Regions from separate parts of the Pseudoalteromonas 'SMAR' genome, predicted to be linked through region 1. Evidence: predicted binding sites of a transcription regulator. Region 1 holds the regulator's gene; the other holds the start of a gene.
What was found. The regulator NrdR, encoded in region 1, represses ribonucleotide reductase genes. The targets are predictions, from matches to a motif close to AAACACNANATNTNGTGTTT.
Positions count from the first base shown of each region.

Region 1 (4,175 bases):
CTCTCAGCGCTGACTACTCGGCGTTAAAAGATGCCATGATGGCGAAGTTACTGTGACAGCCACGAGCTAATTACGGGGTGCTTGCCCCCCGTTTTCGCCTAACCCATTCACTGCTATATTACCATTTTTAATGCAACTTCTGTTTTTGTATAAAAATTTTAAATGTTTAAATAAAAAAATATCATCGCCGTAGGGGTGTGAAATAAATTCAATCCCTGCTTAAATATGGCCATGCTAATTTTACAGATGAATGAGTGTGGCTATCACCTCAGCATCTTTTAAAACCTTTACGTTTACCTAGGAGAAACCATGTTAGAACGTAACATGAACATCGCAGATTTTGATCCTGAACTACATGCAGCGATTGCGGCGGAAACTTCGCGCCAAGAAGAGCACATCGAGCTTATCGCCTCAGAAAACTACTGTAGTCCACGTGTTCTTGAAGCACAGGGATCGCAGTTAACCAATAAATATGCTGAGGGTTATCCAGGTAAGCGTTATTACGGTGGTTGTGAGCACGTCGATGTGGTTGAGCAATTAGCCATAGACCGCGCTAACGAACTATTTGGTTCAACTTACGCAAACGTGCAACCACACGCAGGTTCGCAAGCCAATGCAGCGGTTTTCCAAGCGCTTCTTCAGCCACACGATACCGTACTAGGTATGAGCCTGGCACACGGTGGCCACTTAACTCATGGTTCGCACGTAAACTTCTCTGGTAAAACCTATAACGCCATTCAATACGGCCTAAACGAAGAAACCGGTGAAATTGATTACGCCCAGGTTGAAGCATTAGCTCTTGAGCACAAGCCAAAAATGATCATTGGCGGTTTCTCTGCTTATTCAGGTATTGTTGATTGGGCTAAGTTCCGCGAGATTGCTGATAAAGTAGGTGCTTACTTACTGGTTGATATGGCACACGTAGCAGGCCTTGTTGCCGCGGGTGTTTACCCAAGTCCAGTGCCTCACGCCCACGTAGTTACCACCACAACGCACAAAACGCTAGCAGGCCCACGTGGTGGTCTGATCATTTCAGCTTGTGGTGACGAAGATATCTACAAAAAGCTAAACAGTGCGGTTTTCCCTGGTGGTCAAGGTGGCCCTCTGTGTCACGTAATTGCGGCTAAAGCAGTGGCGTTCAAAGAAGCACTTGAGCCAGAGTTCAAAGCATACCAAACCCAAGTGGTAAAAAATGCCCAGGCAATGGTAGAAGTACTGCAACAGCGCGGCTACAAAGTGGTTTCTGGCAAAACAGATAACCACTTATTCCTGCTTGACCTGATTGACAAAGACATCACGGGTAAAGACGCAGATGCGGCACTGGGTAATGCCAATATCACGGTAAATAAAAACTCAGTACCGAATGACCCGCGTTCACCGTTTGTTACTTCTGGTCTGCGTATTGGCTCGCCGGCTATCACCCGTCGCGGCTTTAAAGAAGCGGAATCGAAAGAGCTTGCAGGTTGGATCTGTGACGTCTTAGATAACATCAACGACCCAGCGGTTCAGGCCCAAGTGAAAGAAAAAGTAAAAGCAATTTGTGCTAAATTACCGGTTTACGCATAAAATCGCACACAAAAAAGCAGTTTTTTTGTTATGATTAAGGCCGCATTTAAGCGGCCTTTTTTGTTTGCCCGGTTCTCATTAAGGTCGCTCTAGCCAATTGCCTGTGTATTCGTGATAACAGTCGGCAAAGCTGGTCAAGGCGAGTGATGGCTAAACTCAGTCAAACACTCACTGGTATTCCAGCCTCGTTTGGTTAGCGATGAAGCCGTTACGCATTAACATGCGATGACGGCATAAACATCCTATTTAGTTTTGTAGAGCTGGGGTTAGTTAACGAGAACGCTTATGCATTGCCCATTTTGTACAGCCAAAGACACCAAAGTGATCGATTCCAGATTGATCGCATCCGGTCATCAAGTTCGCCGCCGCCGTGAGTGCATTTTATGCCATGAGCGCTTTACCACCTTTGAAGGCGCTGAACTGCTTATGCCCAGAGTGATAAAACAAGATGGTTCGCGTGAGCCTTTTAATGAAGACAAACTCCTCAATGGTATGCATCGGGCGCTAGAAAAGCGTCCCGTTAGCACCGAACAAATAGAAGAAGTGGTACATAAAATTAAGTCGCAAATTCGTGGCACTGGCGAGCGCGAAGTGTCCAGTGACTTGATTGGCGAATGCATCATGGAGTCATTAAAAAAACTCGATAAAGTGGCGTATGTGCGCTTTGCTTCTGTGTATCGCTCGTTTGAAGATATTCGTGAATTTGGCGAAGAAATTGCGAGGCTAGGAGATTGAGCCAGTCGTTTAGCCCACAAGACCAAGCCTATATGCAGCGCGCCATTGCGCTGGCAAAGCGTGGTCAGTTTACCACCAGTCCTAATCCCAATGTTGGCTGCGTGATTGTTAAAAACGATGAAATTGTTGGTGAAGGCGCGCACCTAAAGGCAGGTGAGCCACATGCCGAAGTGCATGCACTGCGAATGGCAGGCGCTCGTGCCCAAGGGGCCACCGCTTATGTAACTTTAGAGCCGTGTAGCCACTATGGTCGCACGCCACCCTGTGCTGAGGGGCTGATCAAAGCCAAAGTCGCCAAAGTCATTGCCGCGATGGTGGACCCCAACCCCGAAGTCGCTGGGCGCGGTCTGGCGATGTTACAAGACGCTGGCATTGACACCGCATCAGGGCTGTTAGAGCAGCAAGCGGTAGAGCTTAATCGTGGTTTTTTAAAGCGCATGGCAACGTCTATGCCGTTTGTGAGCTGTAAATTAGCCGCCTCCTTGGACGGTAAAACAGCGCTGAATAATGGCCAAAGTAAATGGATCACCTCTGAGCCCGCTCGCCTGGACGTACAACAACATCGCGCCCAAAGCTGCGCCATTCTCAGCGGCGCCGATACCGTGCTTGCAGACAATGCCCGATTAAACGTGCGCAGTGAATTTGCCGCGCAAGTAGAGTATCCATTAACGCAAATTCGCCAACCGCTGCGTGCCGTGATTGATTCTGATAATCGATTGACTCCGGACTTGGCTTTTTTTCAAATTGCTGCACCGATAGTTATTTTTCGCCGTACTATTGATAATTCACACGATTGGCCTCACTACGTAGAACAAATAGTTATACCTGAAGTGGCAGGAAAGCTGGATTTACAGGCGATTTTGCAAACGCTCGGTAACAAACAGTGTAATGCCTTGTGGTTAGAGGCTGGGGCCACCTTATGTGGTGCCATGCATGAGCAAAACCTGATTGATGAATACATTGTTTATTTGGCACCTAAAATCATAGGTCCAGGGCGGGGGTTGTTTAATACACCGGAACTGACTCAGATGAGTGACATCGCTGAGCTGCAATTTAATGCCGTGAGCCAAATTGGCCCAGATATAAAAATCATCGCAAGTAAAGAGAAGTAATATGTTTACAGGTATTGTTGAAGCAACAGGTAAAATTAGCGAGCTACAGTTACAAGGCGGTGATTTAATTGTCAGAATTTCTAGCTCGTCACTGGATATGCAGGATGTGCAATTAGGCGATAGCATTGCCACCAATGGTGTGTGCTTGACCGTGACAGCAAAGTTTAACGACGGTTTCCGTGCCGATGTCTCTAATGAAACACGGGCGCTAACGCTGTTTTCTGAATACCAAAAAGGTCAACTGGTGAACCTTGAAAAGGCGCTGCAGCCGACTTCGCGTTTAGGTGGTCACTTGGTCTCCGGGCACATCGATGGCGTTGCTGAAGTGGTGGCGATTAACCCTAATGCCAGAGCCACGGAGTATTGGTTACAAACCAAACCTGAGCTAATGAAATACATCCCCTATAAGGGATCTGTTGCTATCGATGGTATCAGTTTAACGGTGAATGCCGTAGAAGAGAATAAATTTAAATTGACCATAGTGCCACATACGGCACAAGAAACCACCGTAGCGGGGTTTCAGGTTGGGTCAATGGTCAACCTTGAAGTTGACCAAATTGCGCGCTACCTCGAAAGATTAATTCATGCCGAGCAAGGCGCAGCCAGCGGTTCTACTCTCACAACAAGTTTATTGGCGAAAGCTGGCTTTATAAAGTAGCCAAAGACAAAGTACAAAATGGGAAAACTATGAGTTTAAACACTGCTGAGGAAATCATTGCTGACATTAAAGCCGGTAAAATGGTAATTTTAATGGATGATGAA
Region 1 is NZ_JBLWMW010000005.1:54,580-58,754, reverse strand. It holds gene thrC (threonine synthase) at 1-56, shown strand, start outside; gene glyA (serine hydroxymethyltransferase) at 310-1,566, shown strand; gene nrdR (transcriptional regulator NrdR) at 1,852-2,301, shown strand; gene ribD (bifunctional diaminohydroxyphosphoribosylaminopyrimidine deaminase/5-amino-6-(5-phosphoribosylamino)uracil reductase RibD) at 2,298-3,413, shown strand; gene ACNKW2_RS03790 (riboflavin synthase) at 3,415-4,071, shown strand; gene ribBA (bifunctional 3,4-dihydroxy-2-butanone-4-phosphate synthase/GTP cyclohydrolase II) at 4,101-4,175, shown strand, end outside.

Region 2 (4,175 bases), on a different contig from region 1:
GTGCTCTGGTAGTGCCTGAAAATCAAGTCGGTCTTTACTGACATCCACTTCTTCAGGGCGCCAGAAAAAAGACAGCTGCTTCTCGATTAACTTTTCAAAAATAGGGTACTTTTGTTGGTCATAGCGAGATACATTAACAGTTTGTCCGAAAAACATCGGCTCTTGTAGTTGATTGTTATGATGTCTGCTAAACGTCGAATATGCCATAAATGTGTTACTCAATGCCTAAAAAAGCGGGTGGGGAACACCCGCATTAAAAGTTATATTTTACAAGCGCCGCCTTCACAACCATCGTCTTCGACTTCTGGTTTGAGCTCATCTTGTGCGTCGGACGCACCATCGCGTGTATTATGGTAGTAAAGGGTTTTAACCCCAAGCTTGTACGCTGTCAGTAAATCTTTTAGCAACAGCTTCATAGGTACTTTACCACCTTCAAACTTAGTTGGATCATAATTGGTGTTCGCTGAGATGGTTTGGTCAACGAATTTTTGCATAATACCAACCAGAGTTAGATAGCCATCGTTAGATGGAATATCCCACAACAGCTCGTAGTTATCCTTGAGGCGATCGTACTCAGGCACAACCTGCTTCAAAATACCGTCTTTACTGGCTTTAACACTAATGTGACCGCGTGGTGGTTCAATCCCATTGGTGGCATTAGAGATTTGTGAAGAGGTCTCCGAAGGCATTAACGCCGACAAGGTTGAGTTACGCATGCCGTGCGCTTTAATGCTTTCTCTGAGGCCATCCCAATCAAGGTGCAAAGGCTCATCACAGGCTTTATCCAAGTCACGCTTGTAGGTGTCAGTTGGCATAATGCCTTGCGAGTATGTGGTTTCGTTGAACTTAGGACACGCGCCACGTTCTTTTGCCAACTCGTTTGAGGCTTTCATCAAGTAGTATTGAATCGCTTCAAAAGTTTTGTGAGTTAAGCTGTTTGCGCTGCCATCTGAATACTTAACGCCATTCTTAGCAAGGTAGTAGGCATAGTTGATAACACCAATACCTAGGGTTCTACGACCCATGGTGGCGTTGTAGGCTGCAGGCACTGGGTAATCCTGATAATCCAATAAATTATCCAGGGCACGCACCGCCAGCTCCGCTAACTCTTCTAATTCATCAAGCGATTTTATGGCACCTAAATTAAAGGCTGACAGTGTACACAGCGCAATCTCACCCTCAGGGTCGTTAACATGACTAAGCGGCTTAGTAGGAAGAGCAATTTCCAAACACAAGTTCGACTGACGAATTGGTGCAACCTTAGAGTCAAACGGACTATGGGTGTTGCAGTGGTCAACGTTTTGTAAGTAAATACGACCCGTGCTAGCGCGCTCTTGGGCAAACATAGAGAACAGCTCAATGGCTTTGATGCGCTTCTTGCGGATCGACTCATCTTGCTCGTATTGCACGTAAAGTTGTTCGAACTTTTCTTGGTCTTCAAAGAACGCGTCGTACAGGCCTGGCACATCCGATGGGCTGAACAAGGTAATGTAGTCGTCTTTAATCAAACGGCTGTACATGGTCTTGTTGAATTGCACGCCATAATCTAAGTGACGTACCCGGTTTTCTTCAACACCGCGGTTATTTTTCAATACCAAGAGGTTTTCAACTTCAAGGTGCCATAATGGGTAGAATAGGGTTGCAGCACCACCGCGCACACCGCCTTGAGAGCAGCTTTTCACTGCTGTTTGGAAGTGCTTGTAAAAAGGAATACAGCCAGTGTGGTATGCCTCGCCATTGCGAATTGGGCTACCCAGTGCACGGATACGACCAGCATTGATACCAATACCTGCGCGTTGACTGACGTATTTGACAATAGCAGACGAGGTAGCATTGATTGAGTCGAGGCTATCGCCACATTCAATAAGTACACATGAACTAAATTGTCTGGTTGGTGTACGCACGCCAGCCATAATTGGTGTTGGCAGCGAAATCTTAAAGGTCGATACAGCGTCATAGAAACGCTTGATGTAGTCAAGACGCGTTTCTTTGGGATAGTTTGAAAATAAGCTCGCTGCCACTAGCACGTACAAAAACTGCGCACTCTCATAGATTTCACCGGTGACACGGTTTTGCACAAGGTATTTACCTTCAAGCTGTTTAACCGCAGCATAGCTGAAATTCATATCGCGCTGATGATCAATGTAGTTGTTAAGCTCGTCAAACTCTTCGCGAGTATAATCAGCCAGTAGATGCTGATCGTAGCGCTGGTCTTCAACTAACTTAACGACATGATCGTAAAGATGTGGCGGCTCGAAGCAGCCATAGGCCTTTTTACGTAAATGGAAAATGGCTAGGCGCGCAGCTAAATATTGGTAATCAGGTGACTCTTTAGAAATCAAATCAGCCGCAGCTTTAATGATGGTTTCATGAATGTCACCAGTACGAATACCGTCATAGAACTGGATATGAGACTTCAATTCGACCTGAGACACAGAAACGTTATCTAGTCCTTCTGCCGCCCATGTGATGACACGATGGATTTTCTCTAGGTCTAACGGTTCTTTGCGACCGTTTCTTTTGCATACAGATAGCTGTTGGTTCATATGTATGTGCCTGTATTCCTTAGGAACGCGCTTATTATGGTATCGCACGATGTAAATTGATTAGCAAACCACCACTATATATGGTGCCCTAGTAGCTAGGGATCACAAGATAGTGGGGTTAGCGTTAATTTGCAAGAGAACAACTTCAGTGCGATTGTGGATAAGTTTGGGATAATTTCATAATGTTAGGAGCTACTAACCTATGACTATCGGCTTATCTACTAGCAAAGAAAAATCAACTCTAAGATCGTCATTTTCTGCAAAATATAAAAAATTTTTTAACTGATTTTTTTCTACACAAATTCGTATCTATTATAGCAAAAACACAATATATGGGTATTTATTGTTTTTATACCACTATATGTGCGTAAGTAGCGCCATTGGGTTAGTAAGATAAAGATCCGCCTGCCAGGCCAACGCTTGCTGCTTTGAAGGAATAAACCCCCACATTGCCGCGGCACTGATCATATTTGCAGATTTAGCAGCAATAATGTCGCGCTCGGCATCGCCGACGTAAATACATTCATGAGCTGCAACCCCAAGCTTCTCGGCCACCAGCAGAAGAGGCTCTGGGTGAGGTTTAGCCACTTTCAGCGTATCGCCGCACACAACCGCTTCAATAGTCGCGAGCTCTGCTATGTGTGTTAGTAACGGAAATGTTAAAAACTCGGGTTTGTTGGTCATTATGCCAACGGCGATACCGCGCGCTTTAAGATTGCTCAATAACTCGGCGACTCCAGCAAAACAATGGGAGTGAACGGCAAGATTATCTTGATAATGATCCAGCACTGCTTGGCGTAATTGCTGTTTATCAAAGCGCGCTAAGTCATCGCCAAACCCCACTTCAAGTAGCGCGGCAACGCCATTGGAAATGGCACTGCTGTAAACGCTCTTACTGACCTTAGGAAGCTGCTTGCTGGTGAGGACATGATTTAACGCCGCACCGAGATCATCACTGGTGTCTAACAGTGTGCCATCTAAATCAAATAGAACTGCTTTGATCATGCTAGCTTCTCAAAATGAAGAATATAATTCACCGACACGTCTTTACTAAGATTAAAGGTTTTAGTCAGTGGGTTATAATTGATCCCCGTGGCCGCGCGGACTTTTAGGCCATACTGTTCAGCCCAAGTGATTAAGGTGGAAGGGCGAATGAATTTATCGTGCTCGTGGGTGCCTTCTGGTACCATTTTCATTACTTTTTCGGCCGCAACAATGGCCAATAAATAGGCTTTAGTGGTTTTGTTTAGGGTTGAGAAAAACACCTGACCACCGGGTTTAACCAATTGCGCCACAGCGCGGATAATAGACTCAGGGTCGGGCACGTGTTCGAGCATTTCCATGCAGGTCACAACATCAAAGGTTGCCGGGTTTTCTGCAGCATATTGTTCTACTGGCACCTTTTGGTATGCGACCTTAACGTTGGCTTCTAGGGCGTGCAGCTTAGCAACATTCAGAGGCTCTTGGCCCATATCGATGCCGGTGGCATCCGCGCCCATTTTCGCCATGCTTTCAGTTAAAATTCCACCCCCGCAACCAACATCCAGTACTTTCTTGTCGAACAGGCCTTGGCTTTTGTCATTAATAAAGTCTAACCGTAAAGGATTGATGTCGTGCAGCGGCTTAAAC
Region 2 is NZ_JBLWMW010000012.1:54,695-58,869, reverse strand. It holds gene nrdB (class Ia ribonucleoside-diphosphate reductase subunit beta) at 1-207, opposite strand, end outside; gene nrdA (class 1a ribonucleoside-diphosphate reductase subunit alpha) at 261-2,546, opposite strand; gene ACNKW2_RS07385 (HAD family hydrolase) at 2,904-3,551, opposite strand; gene ubiG (bifunctional 2-polyprenyl-6-hydroxyphenol methylase/3-demethylubiquinol 3-O-methyltransferase UbiG) at 3,548-4,175, opposite strand, start outside.
Region 2: nrdA (class 1a ribonucleoside-diphosphate reductase subunit alpha) is a predicted target of NrdR. The motif match lies at 2,616-2,635, and genes of this name have one in related genera.